DNA from 2 places in the Ruminococcus sp. AF20-12LB genome. Region 2 is predicted to be linked to the other one. Evidence: riboswitches for the same ligand, from Rfam matches in the RefSeq annotation. Region 2 holds a riboswitch; the other holds the start of a gene.
The links. Region 2 has a riboswitch for FMN ahead of DWX61_RS00730 (ECF transporter S component). Riboswitches for the same ligand answer to the same signal wherever they lie in the genome.
Positions count from the first base shown of each region.

Region 1 (9,354 bases), on a different contig from region 2:
TTGCATCGGAGATCATGAGTCGTGAATTTACGCCGGTGATTGCTTCCCATAATCTCCGTGAGCTGGAAGATATCTGTGATCACATCGGGCTTCTTCATCAGGGAGGAATTCTCCTTTCCAGAGATCTGGAGGATATGAAATTCCACATCCATAAGATCCAGTGTGTACTTGCTGACAAAAAGAAAGAAGAAGAATTAAAGAAAGAGCTGGATGTTTTGAAAACAGAGCATCAGGGCTCCCTGCTGCTTATTACTGCAAGGGGAACAAGAAGAGAGATCATGGAGAAGATACAGGCAAAAAATCCTCTTTTCTGCGAAGTGCTCCCACTGACTCTGGAAGAAATATTTATCAGCGAAACGGAGGTGGCAGGCTATGAAGTCAAAAATTTATTCCAGTGAGTATATGAAATCCTCTTCTAAAGGACAAAGATGGATCCCAGCATTTGCCATGGTCGCATTTCTCCTTGCATTTCCGGTAGCGGAACTTATTTTGATGGGAAAATGGAATGAGCGCAGTTATACTCAGAGTCAGCTTTCCTATCTGTATTCCAGCCTGTGGAGCAGTGACTTTCTCACAATGGGAGCAGCTGTGGCTGCGGTAACCGCATTTTTTGCAGCAGTAAGCGGCTTCTGGTATCTGTATTCCCCGAGAAAAGTGGATTTCTATCACAGCCTTCCGGTAAAGCGAAGTGCACTGTTTCTGCACAGAGTATTGTTGGCTGTTCTTTATTATCTGGTGCCATATGTGATCATGGAATTTGCTGCGGTATGCATCGGGGCAGCCAGAGGATATTACAGCCTTTCCATTATGAAAAAGGCACTGATCCTGTTGGTTCTCCATCTCCTGATGTATCTTCTGGTGTATTTTTCCACAGTGCTGGTGATCGCCTGCACCGGTACCATGTTGATGGGAGCACTTGCATGGGCAGGGCTGTTTACCTACAGTATCGTTCTGGCAGTGATGCTGCAGTTAAGCGGACATTTATTTTTTGATACCTGGTACGAGGGCAATTACGGAATTCTGGCAGCAGTGCGGAATCTGGGATCTCCTCTTATGGCGATCGTAAGCTTTATAGATAGATACAGCAGCGGAAGCTTTGGAAAGCAGTTGTTGATACTGATCCTTACGCTGTTTATCATGGCAGCACTTTCCTGGATGGCATTTTGCAGACGAAGGTCAGAGAATACCGGAAAAGCTCTGGTATATACCTGGATGGAGCCGGTCTTAAGTGCCCTGATCACAATACCATCCGGACTGGGGATCGGTCTGATCTTTTATATGATTCCGGAAGATTCATCCAAAACAGCATGGTGGATCTTCGGAATGATATTGGGAACGATCCTGGTCCATGGAATTCTGGAAGTGATCTACGAAATGGATTTTCGCAGATTTTTCTGCAGAAAAGTGCAACTTATGATCTTTGGAGGTGTTGTGGCAATCTGTGCGCTGACCATGAAAATGGATCTTCTGGGATATGACAGTTATTTTCCGGCTTATGACAATCTTCAGGGAGTTGTGATAAATGTAAGCAATCTTTCATATACAGAGCAGCTTTGCAATGTGGAAAAAAAAGAAGACGGAATCTATAAGATCCGGTATACTGCCACCTCAGACAATAGTTCTGGTCTGGTGGATCAGCCGGTGATGAAAAGTAAAGCATTATATAACAGTCTGGAGGATATCAGGCTTCAGAATGAAAAAGGAAAAAAATCAGGAAAGCGCGTGTATGTGCGCTACATAAATAAACAGGGATTCAGTGTATGCAGAGGTTATAATGTATCCTCTGCACAGGCACAGAATCTTATGGAAGCCCTGTATGATGAGCAGACATGGAAAGAAGACAGATATTCATTTTTCCAGCTGGACAAACAGTATCTGAAAGAGGTCACCGGTACTTTCTGTGACGGAGATATTCAAACATTATTTGAGAAAAATGCAGAGAAGCGTCAGGCGCTGGCAGAGGCGCTGAGAAAGGACATTTTGGAAAACGGCGGTCAGACAGTAAAAGACCAGCCATGCGCAATGCTGATGTTCGATTATGCGGGAATTCCGTCAGAAGGATACATAGATGAATGGGGAATGAATGTACCGGCTGTTCAGGAAGGAGAGAGGGTGTCTACATCTGTTCTGGTGTATCCGGCATATAAGAGAACACTTGCAATTTTGGAAGAAACAGGATATCCTCTTTCCATGGATGAGCTGTCTGTTGAGTATATTAATGTTTATTACTTCAGCTCCGAAGCTGCCGGCGAAGATGATGAGGTTTTTTCCGACATTGAGCCTGTTTCGGATCTTGAAGAAACAGAGAACGGTTATAAAGTCCGTTACGATAAAAAGGAACAGCTGGAAACCCTGAAAAAGTGTATTCGCCCATCACAGCTGGTAAACGGATGGACTATCTGGAATGCAGATGTCACAATGGAAGTGGTTTTGGAAGGACAGGAGAGCACCGACGGGGATTCCGGACTTTATATGATATTTGCCGGTGAGATCCCGGATTTCATCAGAGCAGATGCAAAGGCAGCCCATGTAACAGAATGGGAGGTAAATGATTAATGGAAAAACCAGTCCGGCTGGATAAATTTCTGGCAGATGCCGGCGCAGGTACACGAAGCGAGGTAAAAAAATACATACAGAAGGGTCAGGTGCAGGTTAACGGGAAATCTGTGAAGAAACCGGAACTGAAAGTAGCAAAAGAAGATCAGGTGGTTATGAACGGGCAGGAAATTCATGCTGCACCGGAATATGTATACTATCTTTTTAACAAGCCGGCGGGCTGTGTCAGCGCAACGGAGGACTCCAGAGATAAAACGGTTCTCGACTATATTGAAGAGAAAGACAGAAGAAAGGGTCTTTTTCCGGTGGGACGCTTGGATAAAGATACAGAAGGCTTTCTTCTGATCACAGATGACGGTCCTCTGGCACACGAGCTTCTTTCTCCGAAAAAGCATGTGGATAAGACCTACTATGCAAAAGTATCCGGGAAAGTGACAGAAGAAGATGTCGTGAAGCTGGCAGAAGGCGTGGATATCGGGGAAAAAGATCTCACACGACCGGCAAGGCTGGAGATCCTTTCTACCTGGGAGTCCGGTACAGAATCTGCAGAAGCCGGTAAGAACTGGGAATCTGAGATCCGACTTACCATCCACGAGGGAAAATTCCATCAGGTAAAACGGATGATGGAGGCACTGGGAAAAAAAGTAACTTATTTGAAAAGACTATCCATGGGGCCGCTGGCGCTTCCTTCAGATCTTCCGACAGGAAAATATCGTTCGCTCACCGAAAAAGAGCTGGAGCTTCTGAAGTCTGCCGGAAACCGCTGAAAAACAGAAAAAAATTGGAAAAATCCCCTTTACATAAGGGGATTTTCTATGCTATAATTCAGAAGTTGCAAAAATAAGCACGCACGGCGATTCTATAAGGATGGTGCCCTACGGTGTGAGGATGGGTCCAGAGAGAAGGCGACCTGTGCGGAAGAATTTAACCAAAAAGGAGAAAAGACATGAGCGTTATTTCAATGAAGCAGCTTTTAGAGGCAGGTGTTCATTTCGGACATCAGACAAGAAGATGGAACCCTAAAATGGCTCCGTACATCTACACAGAGAGAAATGGTATCTATATCATCGATCTTCAGCAGTCTGTAGGAATGGTTGACGATGCTTACAATGCAGTAGCAGATATCGTTGCCAACGGTGGACACATCCTTTTCGTAGGAACTAAGAAACAGGCTCAGGATGCTATCCGTACAGAGGCAGAGCGTTGTGGAGAGTTCTTCGTAAATGAGAGATGGCTTGGTGGTATGCTTACAAACTTCAAGACAATCCAGAGCCGTATCGCAAGACTGAAAGAGATCGAGACAATGGAAGCTGACGGAACATTCGACGTACTTCCTAAGAAAGAAGTTATCGAGCTTCGCAAAGAGCTTGTTAAGCTTCAGAAGAACCTTGGCGGAATCAAAGAGATGAAGAGAATCCCGGATGCTATCTTTATCGTAGATCCTAAGAAAGAGAGAATCTGCGTACAGGAGGCTCATACACTTGGAATCCCGCTTATCGGTATCTGCGATACTAACTGTGATCCGGAAGAGCTTGACTATGTGATCCCGGGAAATGACGATGCTATCCGTGCAGTAAAACTCATCGTTTCCAAGATGGCTGACGCTGTTATCGAGGCTAAGCAGGGAACTGCTGAGGCAGATGGCGAGATCGAGGCTGAGTCTGAGGAGTTTGCAGCTACAGAGGAATAATTCGTATAAACAGAATATTTCAGGAGGAAACGAACAATGGCTATTACAGCAGCACAGGTAAAAGAGTTAAGAGAGATGACCGGCGCCGGAATGATGGATTGTAAGAAAGCTCTTACAGCTACAGAAGGCGATATGGATAAAGCAGTTGAGTTCCTGCGTGAGAAGGGTCTTGCTACAGCACAGAAGAAAGCAAGCCGTATCGCAGCAGAGGGTCTTTGCAAAACTCTGGTAACAGAGGATGGAAAGAAAGCAGTCGTTGTTGAGGTTAATGCTGAGACAGACTTCGTTGCAAAGAATGAGAAATTCCAGAGCTATGTTGCAGATGTTGCAGCACAGGCACTTAACACAACAGCAGCTGATATCGATGCTTTCCTTGCTGAGGCATGGGCACTTGATACAACTAAGACTGTAAAAGAGGCTCTTGCAGCTCAGATCGCAGTAATCGGCGAGAACATGAACATCCGTAGATTTGCTCAGGTTGAGGAGCAGAACGGATTCATCGCTTCCTACACTCATATGGGTGGAAAGATCGGCGTTCTTGTAGACGTTGAGACAGATGTTGTTAACGATGCTGTTAAAGAGATGGCTAAGAACGTAGCTATGCAGATCGCAGCTCTGAAACCGCAGTACACAAGCGACAAAGAAGTAAGCGCTGAGTACATTGAGCATGAGAAAGAGATCCTTATGGCTCAGATCCAGAATGATCCGAAGGAGTCCCAGAAACCGGCTAAGGTTATCGAGGGAATGATCACAGGACGTATCAAGAAAGAGCTTAAAGAGATCTGCCTTCTTGACCAGACATACGTAAAAGCAGAGGACGGAAAACAGTCCGTTGCTAAATACGTAGAGCAGGTAGCAAAAGAGAACGGCGCTAAGATCCAGATCAAAGGCTTCGTTCGCTACGAGACAGGCGATGGTCTTGAGAAGAAAGAAGAGAACTTCGCTGAGGAAGTTGCAAAACAGATGGGCAAATAATCTGTTATCTGCATATCTTTAATAAGATCCATAAAACCCTTGAAAATCAGTATTTTCAAGGGTTTTTTTATATTATTCACTTCATATACTGCATTATAAAATATGGATAGATTATAGCAACAAGAAGTTGCTTTTCAGAACATGGATCTATCTTTATGATATGATAATGGAGGTGACGGCTATGTAAACCAAGTAAAATAAAAATTCCGCTTTACAAATTACAGATAAAGTATTAAAATAAACAAGAAGATATCTTCAGGGCAGGGTGAGATTCCCTACCGGCGGTAAAGCCCGCGAGCCGAGAGGTATGATCCGGTGAGATTCCGGGGCCGACAGTACAGTCTGGATGGAAGAAGATGATAGTACAGTTGATTTTTTGTATGAATGAATGTAGTATCAGAGCTCTGAGATGGTGATCCATTTCAGAGCTTTTTATATAGAAAATCAGACATTCATTTATCGATCAGATGTAACCGATCAATTCCACCCTGCAGATATTTCTGCAGGCTTTTTTTGTATCTGGTACATCGTTTTCGAAATAAATATACCACTTACTTGTCTGTGAATACGATTGCACAGGTCTAAAAGTTTCGGCGTACCAGAGCGTGTTTGAAAAATCATTCCTGCAATCTGCACGCCCCACTTTGCGGTATATTTTGCCCGAATTCAGTTGCCGTAGCCCGCTACGGCGCCCTCATCCGGACAAAATCTCCCACAAATTGTGACGCACATCTTGCAGAAAGCCTTTTTCAAACACGCTCTAGACAAAGAACAGGAATAAGAAAGAAGGAATAAAAATGACGGATCAGGAATATATGCTTCGGGCGATCCAGCTGGCAAAAAAAGGAGAAGGCTGGACGAATCCCAATCCGATGGTAGGGGCAGTGATCGTAAAAGACGGAAGGATCATCGGGGAAGGCTATCATAAAAAGTATGGAGAACTTCATGCGGAACGTAATGCAATTGCTTCTCTCACAGAATCAGCAGAAGGTGCGGTGATTTATGTTACGCTGGAGCCTTGCTGTCATCATGGAAAAACACCTCCATGTACGGAAGCGATCATTGAACAGAAGATCAGAAAAGTGGTGATCGGTTCCCGGGATCCGAATCCGAAAGTGGCAGGAAAAGGCGTGCAGATGTTAAGGGAAGCCGGTGTAACAGTAGTTGAAGATTTTATGAGAGAAGAATGTGATCAGCTGAATCCAGTGTTTTTCCATTATATTACTACGAAGACTCCTTATGTGGTGATGAAGTATGCCATGACACTGGATGGGAAGATCGCAACGAAGACAGGAGCATCAAAATGGATTACCGGAGAAGCGGCAAGAAAAGAAGTACAGCATATGCGGCATCAGTACATGGGGATCATGGCAGGTATTGGAACTGTGCTTGCAGATGATCCGATGTTAAACGTCCGGGTAGAAGGCTGGAAAAGTCCTGTCAGGATTGTGTGCGACAGTAAGCTCAGAATCCCGCCGGACAGTCAGATCGTAAAAAGTGCGGAAAAGTACCGGACGATCGTGGCTTATGCAGATCAGAAAAATACAGAAGAAAAAATAAAAATATTACATACCATGGGAGTTGAGACCATTTACTGTCCCGATGAAAAGAATCAGATAGACCTTAAGAAGCTGATGGCAGATCTTGGAAACAGAGGTATTGACAGCATCCTCCTGGAGGGAGGCGGTACGTTAAATGACAGTGCCCTGCGAGCCGGAATTGTAAAGGAAGTACAGGCTTTTGTGGCACCAAAGCTGTTTGGCGGGGTGGCCGGGAAGACACCGGTAGAAGGTATCGGAGTTGAATTCCCGTCTGATGCAGTGGAACTGAAATATACAGATATCTGCCAGATCGGTGAGGATATTCGGATAAGATGTCAGGTGTGTGAGAAAAAACAGGAGGAATCATGTTTACAGGAATCGTAGAGGAGAAAGGAAAAGTCCGTTATATACAGCTGACAGGAGAATCAGGAATCCTGGCAGTGAAAGCCAGGAAGGTCCTGGAAGGGACAAGGATCGGTGACAGCATTGCCGTAAATGGTGTGTGTCTGACAGTCACGTCGATCCAGCCGGATGGATTTACTGCCGATGTGATGGCAGAGACGATCAGAAGAAGCAGTCTTGGCAGCTGTAAAGCCGGAAGCCAGGTAAACCTGGAACGTGCAATGGCTGCAGATGGCAGGTTCGGGGGACACATAGTAAGCGGCCATATTGATGGGACTGGCGTGATACGTTCCATGCTCCGGGAAGAAAATGCCATCTGGGTATCAATTGGGACGTCGCCGCAGATCTTGCATCTGATCGTGGAAAAAGGATCTGTCTGTATTGATGGGATCAGCCTGACAGTTGCAAGGGTTGATGAAGCTGGTTTTCAGGTGTCGGTCATTCCACATACAGGAGAAGAAACCACCCTTTTGGAAAAGATGCCGGGGGATCTGGTTAATCTGGAAAATGATGTGATCGGAAAATATGTAGAAAAACTGCTTGGCATCAGAAAAAATGAAGAAGAGAAAAAAGAATCCGGAATTACGATGAAGTTTCTTGAAGAATTCGGGTTTTAGAACAGGAGGATATACACTATGTCACAAAATTATCAGTACAACACAATTGAAGAGGCACTTAGGGATCTTAAGGAAGGAAAAATAGTTCTGGTCACAGATGATCCGGACAGAGAAAATGAGGGAGACCTGATATGTGCGGCAGAGTTTGCAACCCGGGAAAATATTAATTTCATGGCGACTTATGCAAAGGGGCTTATCTGTACACCGATGAGTGCGGAAATTGCGGCGAGATTGAACTTTCCGCCGATGGTTGCTGAGAACACGGACAATCACAGTACAGCATTTACCGTGGCAGTGGATCACGCAGATACAACCACCGGTATCTCTGCGGCAGAGCGCTCCTATACCATTATGAAGTGCGTGGATGATCAGTCAAAACCGGAGGATTTCAGAAGACCGGGACATGTATTTCCACTTATTTCCAGAAAAGGCGGGGTTCTGGTACGGAATGGCCATACGGAGGCAACAACAGATCTTATGAGACTTGCCGGACTGAAGGAATGCGGCGTGTGCTGTGAAGTTATGAAAGAAGATGGAACTATGATGCGTACATCACAGCTATGGGAAATGGCAAAAGAGCATAACCTTACATTTATTACGATCCGTGATCTGCAGGATTATATAAGAATACATGAAAAGCATGTAAAGGAGGAAGCAGCTGCAAACCTCCCAACGCAGTACGGTGATTTTAAAATGTATGGTTATATCAATGACATTACAGGAGAGCATCATCTGGCACTGGTAAAAGGTGATCTGGGAGATGGTGAAGATGTGCTTTGCCGGGTACATTCGGAGTGCCTGACAGGAGATGCATTCGGATCACTCAGATGTGACTGCGGCCTGCAGCTGCAGACAGCGATGCGCCAGGTAGAGGCGGAAGGCAGAGGGATCATTCTGTATATGAGACAGGAAGGCAGAGGAATCGGGCTGATCAATAAGATCAAAGCCTATGCGCTTCAGGAACAGGGATACGATACCGTGGAGGCTAATGTGAAGTTAGGGTTTGCACCGGATCTCAGAGAGTACTGGGTTGGGGCACAGATACTGTCAGACCTTGGTGTGAAATCATTAAGATTACTGACAAATAATCCGGATAAAGTTTATGGACTTGGTGAATTTGGTCTGAAGATCAATGAGAGAGTACCTCTGGAGATTCCGGTACAAAAGTATGACCGGAAGTATATGAAAACGAAGCAGGAAAAGATGGGTCATATTTTTAAAGAAATAAATTTATAAAAAAACAGCAAATATCAGGAGGAAGAAAAAATGAGACAGATCAATTTAGTAGAAGGAAAAGTAGTAGCACCGGAGGGAATGAAGGTTGGTATCGTGGCAGCGAGATTTAATGAGATCATTGTGAATAAATTATTGGGAGGGGCAGTCGACGGACTGGTAAGACATGGAGTAGAAGAGGAGAATATTACTGCAGCATGGGTGCCGGGAGCATTTGAGATCCCGCTTACAGCACAGAAAATGGCACAGTCAGGAAAATATGATGCAGTTATCTGCGTGGGAGCTGTCATCCGTGGAGATACTTCACATTATGATCTGGTGTGCAATGAATCTGCCAAGG
Region 1 is NZ_QUGH01000002.1:68,892-78,245, forward strand. It holds gene DWX61_RS03010 (ABC transporter ATP-binding protein) at 1-398, shown strand, start outside; gene DWX61_RS03015 (DUF6449 domain-containing protein) at 373-2,556, shown strand; gene DWX61_RS03020 (pseudouridine synthase) at 2,556-3,323, shown strand; gene rpsB (30S ribosomal protein S2) at 3,503-4,246, shown strand; gene tsf (translation elongation factor Ts) at 4,283-5,221, shown strand; FMN riboswitch at 5,469-5,583, shown strand; partial or broken gene DWX61_RS19500 (DUF6783 domain-containing protein) at 5,699-5,941, opposite strand; partial or broken gene DWX61_RS19505 (DUF6783 domain-containing protein) at 5,891-6,016, shown strand; gene ribD (bifunctional diaminohydroxyphosphoribosylaminopyrimidine deaminase/5-amino-6-(5-phosphoribosylamino)uracil reductase RibD) at 6,019-7,146, shown strand; gene ribE (riboflavin synthase) at 7,128-7,781, shown strand; gene DWX61_RS03055 (bifunctional 3,4-dihydroxy-2-butanone-4-phosphate synthase/GTP cyclohydrolase II) at 7,800-9,017, shown strand; gene ribH (6,7-dimethyl-8-ribityllumazine synthase) at 9,057-9,354, shown strand, end outside.
Region 1: another riboswitch for FMN. It lies ahead of DWX61_RS19505 (DUF6783 domain-containing protein); the one in region 2 lies ahead of DWX61_RS00730 (ECF transporter S component).

Region 2 (9,354 bases):
AGCGTCATCATAGGAGTATCGGAAAAGGAGGTCGAAGCCGATGTATCAGGTGATGGTCGTTGATGATGAGCCGATGGCAGCCAGTCTGATCGTCAACATTATAAAACAGAAATACAACAAGTTCGAGATTATGGGAACTGCTTATAACGGTGAAGAAGCACTGGAGCTGATACAGGAAAAAGGAGAACCGGATATTTTGATCACAGATATCCAGATGCCGGTAATGAACGGATTGAAGCTTGTGGAAGAAACAAAAAAGCAATATCCCAATGTGATCAGTGTGATCGTCAGTGGATATCAGGAATTTGAGTATGCAAAACAGGCAATTGCTTTTGGGGTGTGTGATTATATCCTGAAACCGATCGTGCCCTCGGAATTTTCCAAACTGATCACCAGGATAGAAGAAAAGCTGAAACAAAAATATTACAAAGAACGAAATACACTGATACACAAGATGGTAAATGAAATTCCTGTGGATGAAAAAACACTTTGGAGATATTTTCAGTCAGAATGTTATTACGGGGCCATTGTAAGACTGAACGGACTTCCCAGTCGTTACGGGGAACGGGGGAAAAAGGAAGTCTTTTCAGACATCAATGAGATGATGATCGCATATGGACGTGACACTCAGGAGACACTGTATCTCTGTCCGGGAGAACTGGTCAGTGATGAGGATTATGAACAGATGATCAGGAGACGTATTGGAAAAGAACAGCCGGAAGCTGCATATGTGACGTCTGTGATCCGGCGGAGATCAGTTCCGGCAGCACAGATCGGAGAAATGATGCGAGAGCTTTACCGGAAGCTGGATTCTTCTATTATCCTTGGAAAAAATCAGACATTGCTCCTGGAGGAAACCGCATCGCAGGTTCAAGCTGGAAGACCGGGAAAGGATTACGAATATCTGGAAGAGTTGGAATATCTGGCTGGCAAACAGAAGTACGACCGGCTTCAGAAGGAAGTAGAAGCACTGATCAGCAGGTGGGTGCAGGAAGAACATCCTCAGCTGTGGATCGAAGGACGTGTGCGGCAGATAGGCTATCTGCTTCAGCGTTATGATGCAGGAAATCGGGATTACCGGGAGTCAGAATTTCTTATGGATGATATTTTTTCCACTGCAGAAAATGTGGAACAGCTTTGCAACGGGATTTCCGATATCTTTTTTAAGGATATAAAGGAAGATCTGGCATCCACACAGAAAACAGATACCGAAGAATATTTTGAGAGTGTGAAAGAATACATCCGAAAACACATGGCGGAACAGCTGTCTCTGCACAGTGTGAGCAAAGCAGTGGGAGTTTCCCAGACATATTTAAGCAGACTTTTCAGAAGGTATGAGGATGCATCTTTTAATACTTATCTGACAGCACTTCGCATGGAGAAGGCAAAGCTTCTTCTTCAGCGTGAAGAGAAGATGTATGTGAAAGATGTTGCGGAAAAGGTAGGATACAAAGATCAGTTTTATTTCAGTCGTATTTTTTATTCCTATACAGGAGTGAGACCATCAGAATATGTTGAGAAAGAAAATCATGGGATGATATAACAAAAATAATATTAATCTAAAATGGAGGGTTAAGGTATGCTGTATCATAATGGGGAAAAGCTTACAAAAGAGAAATTTCAGGATCCGGGAAGCGAGTACAGAGCGGCTCCGTTCTGGGCATGGAACTGTAAGATGACAGAAGCGGAGATCGACAATACTCTGGATGCTCTGAAGGCGATGGGAATGGGCGGCGGACATATCCACTGCCGCACAGGAATGGATAATCCTTACATGGGCGAAGAGTTTCTGGATCTGGTAAAATATTCCTGGAAAAAAAGCCTGGAAAAAAATATGCTGACCTGGCTGTATGATGAAGACCGCTGGCCATCCGGAGCAGGCGGCGGACTGGTAACAAGAGACCACAAATACAGGATCCGTTTTCTGCTTTTCACTCCGGAGTGCCAGGATGGAAAAGAGATTGAAAACAGCGAACTTCGTTCTTCCGGACAGGCGATCCGAAGCAATGAGCGTACATTTCTTGGAAAATATCAGGTACGGCTGGAGGATGGTTACCTTACAGAGTATGAAAAGATCGATGAGGATGCACCGCTGAAGGAGGGATTTCAGGAATGGTTTGCCTATCTTGAGGTGTCCGGTGATAATCCATGGTTTAACAATGAGGCGTATCTGAACACACTGGATAAAGAGGCAGTGGAGCGTTTTATCCAGGTAACCCACGAGAAGTATTATGAAAATCTGGGAGAGGAGTTTGGGAAAACCATTCCTGCCATCTTTACAGATGAGCCGCAATTTTCCCATAAACAGTGCCTGGATTTTGCAGATGAGCGGATGGATGTGACCATTCCATATACCGATGATCTGGAAGAAACTTTCCGTGATGCATATGGACATAGCCTTCTTAAGCATCTTCCGGAACTGTTCTGGGAACTTCCGGGAGATGCAGTTTCCAGAATCCGTTATGAGTATCATGACCACATTGCGGAGCGTTTTGCAGAGGCTTTTGCGGATACTGTGGGAGGCTGGTGTAAGGAACATGGCATTGCCCTGACCGGACATATGATGGAGGAGCCGACTCTGGAAACACAGACAGCGGCCCTGGGAGAAGCCATGCGTTCCTATCGTTCCTTTGAGATCCCGGGAATTGATATGCTTTGTGACAGAAGAGAATTTTCTACTGCAAAGCAGGCAGAAAGTGCTGTGCACCAGTTTGGAAGAGAGGGAATGACAAGTGAACTTTATGGTGTTACAAACTGGGATTTTGATTTCCGGGGCCATAAGCTTCAGGGGGACTGGCAGGCAGCTCTTGGAGTAACGGTCCGTGTGCCGCATCTGACCTGGACCTCCATGGCAGGTGAGGCAAAACGTGATTATCCGGCTTCTATCAGCTACCAGTCACCGTGGTATAAAGAATATCCTCTTGTGGAGAATTATTTTGCAAGAGTCAATACAGCTCTCACAAGAGGCGTTCCGCATGTGAAGCTGGCAGTGATCCATCCGGTAGAGTCTTACTGGCTTTTCTGGGGACCGAAGGAGCAGACAGCACCAATCCGTGAGGAGATGGATGAAAACTTTATCCATATGATCGAATGGCTGCTTTATGGTACCGTTGATTTTGATTTTATTTCAGAGTCTCTGCTTCCGGATCTGAATCAGGGACAGGAAGAGGAAAAACTTCTGAAGGTGGGAGTAATGAAATATGATACAGTTCTCGTACCGAACTGCCTGACACTTCGAAGCTCTACCTTGGAGATTCTTGAGAAATTTAAGGAAAGAGGCGGCCGGGTGATCTTTGCAGGACAGCTTCCGAAATATGCAGATGCCCGTCCGTCAGACAGAGGTGCGAAGCTGGCAGAGAAGTGTGAGATTGTGTCATTCAGTAAGTACCGTCTGCTGGAAGCTGTGAAAGAGGCAAGAGATATCGAGGTACTTGAGGATGACGGTAAACCAGCTACAAACCTGATCTACCAGATGAGAGAAGAGGGAGAAAACCGCTGGCTGTTCCTGTGTCATGTAAACCGTACAGAGAAGGTCTCCGATGCCTGTATCGTGATCAATGAACTGCAGGAGCGTAAGAAAAATCAGGATCTTCCAAGAGAAGAAAAACTTCGCATCCGTATCCGTGGATCCTGGAAGTTGACGGTATATGATGCCATGACAGGTGAAATTTATCCGGTGAAAGCAGAGTACCATAAAGGGGACACTGTTCTGGAACGAAGCATGTTTGATCACGACAGTCTTCTTCTCTGGCTGGAGCCGGCTGGCACAGCATCCATGGTATCAGAAGAATTGCTTTCTGAAACAGATAATGCTGAGAATACTGAGAATGGTTCTGCAAGTGAGGAGAAGAAATGTAGCTGCCAGCTGGATATTTCCGATCAGGTGGAGATTGTTCGCAGTGAGCCGAATGTAAGTATTCTGGATCTGGCTGAATATGCGTTTGACGGTGGGGAGTGGCAGCCGGAGGAAGAGATTCTCCGCATTGACAATCTGTTCCGTGAGAAACTGGGATATCCGCTCCGCATGGAGGCTTTTGCACAGCCGTGGACCAATGACAGAGAGGAAGGCTTTGAACATACTTTGTCCCTGCGATTCCATATTCATACAGAGGTTCTGTTGGAAGGGATTTTCCTTGCCATGGAAAATGACGGGAAAACCAGAATATTCCTGGATGAGAAAGCAGTGGAAAACCGTGCAGAGGGATGGTATACAGATCACTGTATCCGCAAAGTGCCGCTTCCGAAGATGGAATCCGGAGAGCATGAACTGGTTGTGGAGATCCCTTACAATTCCAAAGTGAATATCGAAGCAATGTTCCTGCTGGGAGAGTTTTCCGTGAAAGTTGTGGGAAGAGATCAGGTGCTGGATGCGGTGAGCCACAAGGCAGCCTTCAGTGATCTTACCGTTCAGGGTTATCCGTTCTATGGTGGAAATGTGACATATAAAATTCCATTTATCAGCAAAGGCGGAGAAGTAAATGTACGGGCAAATCTGTTCCGCGCACCGGTTATGAAGGCTTCTGTGGATGGAAAAGAAGCGGGGTATATTGCATTTTCTCCTTATGAGGTATCTCTTGGTGAACTGCCGTCAGGAGAGCATCTCCTGGAGCTGACTGTATTTGGAAACAGGGTGAATACATTTGGAACCTTACACAACTGTGACCAGAAAGAAGACTGGTATGGACCAAATGCATGGAGGACAACCGGTGACCTCTGGTCCTATGAGTATCAGATAAAACCGTCAGGCCTTCTGAAAGCGCCGGTTTTTGTAGAGAAAAATTAAGGCTTGTAATTATAAAAAGAGCGCGTTATAATGAACCCATAAAAAAGAAAATTTCTTCGGGGCAGGGTGTGATTCCCTACCGGCGGTATAGTCCGCGACCCGCTTTGGCGGCTGATCTGGTGAGATTCCGGAACCGACAGTAAAGTCTGGATGAGAGAAGAACGCGCAGTATTTGAAGAACGTGCTCAGTGCCCCGGGAAGAAGCTCCCGGGGCTTTTTATGTGAAGAAATTTTTTTCGCATAAAGATTTCTTGTAGAAATTTTCTTTGAATATTTCTGAAGAAGGAGAGAGAGTTATGAGTGAACAGATATTACAGAGAGGAAATGCCGTGGAAAGAAGCAGAACAAGAACCATCGCGCAGGTAGCCATGCTTGGTGCTGTGGCAGGAGTATTGATGAATCTTGAGTTTCCGATTCCTTTTCTTGCACCGTCTTTTTATCAGCTTGATTTTTCCGAGGTACCGGTTATGGTAGGAACTTTTGCCATGGGACCTGTGGCAGGTATTCTGATCGAGCTTGTGAAGATCCTTGTACATCTTGTGACCAAGGGAACTATGACAGCCGGTGTTGGTGATGTTGCCAACTTCCTGTTTGGATGTGCCTATGTGGTACCGGCCGGCCTGATCTATCGTTTCCATCACAAAAAAAGCAGAGTACATGCAGTTGCAGGTATGGCAGTGGGAACTGTTCTGACAGCAATCCTTGCATGTTTCATCAATGCTTTTGTACTGCTTCCGGCTTACGGTAAGGCTTTTGGAATGCCGATCGAGACCTTTATCCAGATGGGAAGCGCAGTACACAGTTCCGTAAACGGACTGCTTACCTTTGCACTGCTGATCATTGTACCGTTTAATATCTTTAAATATGCACTGACATCTCTGATCGTGTTTGTGATTTATAAGAAGATCCGTGTTGTACTGAAGGGTGACTGATCATAAGCAGTTGCCGGAGGATGAAGAAAAGATCAGAAATTGGTGGTTTCAGATAAATATCTGAGAATGTGAGAAATGCCATGTAATATATTGCCGATGGGCAGTAAATTACATGGCATTTTTTATGTCAGGCGTTTTGTTCAGCAGCTTTCATGACTCCGAGCTCACGTCTGGCAAAAACAACGGCCAGTATAAATGCAGAGGTATCTGCAATTGGTCCTGCGTACATGACGCCATCGATTCCGAAGCAAATCGGGAAAATGACGATCAGTGGCAGCAGGAAGAGCACCTGTCTTGTAAGGGACATGATCACACCAAGCCTGGCTTTTCCAATGGATGTAAAAAAGCCGGCGGACATAGGCTGGATTCCGTTGGCAAAGGTCATCAGCATGAAGATGCGGAGATATTTTTCTGCAAAATGAAAGTACAGGTCGCTGCCGTTTCCGAAGATGCCTACGATCTGATGTGGGAAGAACTGGAAGCAGATAAAAAATATGGTTGCGATCACAGTACATAAGATTACGGAATAGCGGTATGTCTGGCGCACGCGGCTGTATTTTTCGGCACCGTAATTAAAGCCCCAGATGGGCTGGGAGCCCTGGGAGATTCCGATGCAGATGGCCATAAATACCTGGTTGACTTTGGAAATGATTCCTGCACAGGCGATCGGAATATCACTCCCGTAGGCTGAGAGTGCCCCGTAATGGCGAAGTGTATTGTTCATGACGATCTGCACTGCAGCAATGGCAACCTGATTGATACAGGATGCCATTCCCAGAGAAAAAATGGCAGACAGATTGCGTGCCTTAGGAATCAGCATGGAGCGGTCCAGGTACATTTTCCGAAGTCTGGAAAAATAAAAAATGATCAGAAGTCCGGATACGACCTGCCCGATCACGGTTGCCCAGGCTGCACCTTTGATGCCCCAGCCGAATCCAAAGATGAAAAGTGGGTCCAGGATGGTGTTGATGACAGCACCAGCCAGGATACAGGTCATGGAATAGGTGGGACTCCTGTCTGCACGGACCAGGTGATTGCCGCCTGTGCTTAAAACGTAAAAGGGAAGTCCAATGGCGGTGATCCCCATGTAATCAATGGCATAGGGCATGACGTCCGGTGTTCCGCCGAAAAAATGAAGCAGTGGCTTCAGGAACAGAAGGACGATGACAGAGAGTATCGTACCGGAGATTATCAGCGAGGAAAGTCCGGTTCCTGCGATGGAGCTGGCTTTTTTTTCGTTTCCTGCGCCCATTTCCAGGTTGTAATTGGAGGCACTGCCGATTCCAAGGAGCAGTGCAGCAGCAGTAGAGATAATGGTTACAGGAAATGCGATATTTGTGGCGGCGTTTCCAAGCATTCCTACGCCCTGGCCGATAAAGATCTGGTCAACGATATTGTACAGAGCGCTGACCAGCATGCTGATGATGGCGGGAATGGCGAATTTGGTGATCAGGCTGCCTACAGGGGCGGTTCCCAGAGGGTTTTCGGTCTGGGCAGAGGTGGTCTGGTTTTTCAATGTTTTTTCCTTCTTTCTTGTCTACAGTAGCTGTTTGGTAATGTAATAAGTAATTTTTATAGTAGGGTATTTATTATAGCACTATTGTGAAGTGAGTGTAAGTATAAAAAATTGACCTTTGGTTTTGGATGGGATAAAATGTCTTTAGAAAAAATTTTCGGGAAGGAGCTTTTCAGATGGGTAAGATCAACAGTGTGAAAAAACTTACAGATAATAAGTTCGTGAATCTTTATGGGGTGGATGCGACCAGTGTACATGATACGCCGGTTTCTTATTTTGTGGCTTCCAGGGCGAAGTGTGTGGAGAATTTGAAGCTTTCTACGGGGGAGAATCATCCGGACGGGGTGATCATTTACAGTATTTATGGAGAGCAGAGGGATAAGGTTGTGCTGATCCGTCAGTATCGGTATACGATCGGCGGGTATATTTATGAGTTTCCGGCGGGGCTTGTGGAGCCTGGGGAGGATTTCCATGAGGGTGCTGTGCGGGAGATGTTTGAGGAGACCGGGTTGAAGCTGGAGCCGATCAAGGTTGCGGAGGCTTTTGAGAAGCCTTATTTTACGACGATTGGGATGACGGATGAATCCTGTGCTACGGTTTATGGGTATGCCAGTGGTGAGGTTAGTAAGGCTGCTCAGGAGGATAGTGAGGAGATTGAAGTTGTTATTGCTGACAGAGATGAAGTGCGAAGAATTTTGAAGGAGGAGAGGGTTGCTATTATGTGTGCTTATATGTTGATGCACTTTTTGAAGGATGAGGAGCCGTTAGGGTTTCTTGGGGAGATTTAAATGATGGAAGGGGACGCCAGCGAGGGGCTTCTTTCCAGACTGGGGCTTCGTCGGGGGCTGGCTTCTAAGGTGCCGGAATTCTGCTAAAAGCGCTTCAAATAATCTCGAACTCGCGTCTGAAGCCGCTCAAACAGCGAGATTTTTTGAAGCAACGCAGATTTCCGCCACCTAAGAATCAGCTCCCCTCCTGCAGAGTCAGTCTGGAAAGAAGCCCCTCACTGGCTGTGTGTTGGCCGTGAGACGTGTTAAATCTCGTGGGGAGTGTTGATAGTATGGTGGCATGACGGGAGTTGGATGAGCCGTCAGCGCTGCGCTGGACGGCTGGGAGGAAAGGCTGAGTTTCCTTGTGGTTTGACGAGAGGGGGCCATCGGCGCTGCGCTGGACGGCTGGGAGGAAAGGCTGAGTTTCCTTGTGGTTTGACGAGAGGGGTGGCCATCAGCGCTGCGCTGGATGGCTGGGGAAAACGGGGAATCTGCGGCTGCGGATTCCCCGTTTTGATCAGAGTTCTATGAGTTTTCCAAGGTCTTTGTTGTATTTGCAGTATTTGCCGTTTTCGGAGATAAATGGCTGGTAGGTGTCGGTCCGGTTGTCTTTGACGTAGACGATTCCGGTGGCGATCATTTCTACCAGGGAGAAGCGTTTGCTTAAGCTGGAGATCCAGCGGTAGGTTTTTTCGTTGCCGGAGTCTGCCATGAGAAGGTTGTAGCCGCCTGGGCAGGATTCTAGGGTGAAGTAGACTTTCTGGGACCGGATGGAGGTGTTGAAGACCTGACCGGTGATGTAGGTGGAGAAGTTGGTTTCTACAAATTGGCGGAAGGTGTAGAAATCGTAGATCACGCCGGTGGTCTCATCTTTGATCTTGTCGCCGCGTTCGATGCGGGCTTTCAGGAGTTTGAGGACTTCGATGGTCCAATTGATGAAGGAGATGCTGCTGTAGGTCATGCTTTCCTGAAGCTTGTCGACCAGCTGTTTTGACAGAATATTGGATTTTGATGCTTCATTAAAAAGTTCTTCGTTCATAATGTTCCCTCCAGTGTTGAATTTTATATGGTTTTCGCTCTTTTTTTGTATCTTTTATTATAAGTCTGAATTGTATATAAAGCAATAAAAAATACGTAAAATACAAAGGCGATTATTGAAAAGTGATATATAATTAACAGATGTGTCTTAAAAATATCAGTGTTTTTACCGGCTTGTTTAAAAATGGATTGTAAATATCTAGTTTATTTCACTAAGTGTAAGTGAGAAATTTACCAAATATCCCCATTTTATTGATGGAATTTTGTCGTATATCTCCCTTGACATAAAGCCTTCCTCCGGGTGTATCATATGCA
Region 2 is NZ_QUGH01000001.1:171,356-180,709, forward strand. It holds gene DWX61_RS00715 (sensor histidine kinase) at 1-63, shown strand, start outside; gene DWX61_RS00720 (response regulator transcription factor) at 41-1,543, shown strand; gene DWX61_RS00725 (glycosyl hydrolase) at 1,580-4,783, shown strand; FMN riboswitch at 4,832-4,949, shown strand; gene DWX61_RS00730 (ECF transporter S component) at 5,080-5,715, shown strand; gene DWX61_RS00735 (MATE family efflux transporter) at 5,843-7,231, opposite strand; gene DWX61_RS00740 (NUDIX hydrolase) at 7,408-8,019, shown strand; gene DWX61_RS00745 (hypothetical protein) at 8,519-9,040, opposite strand.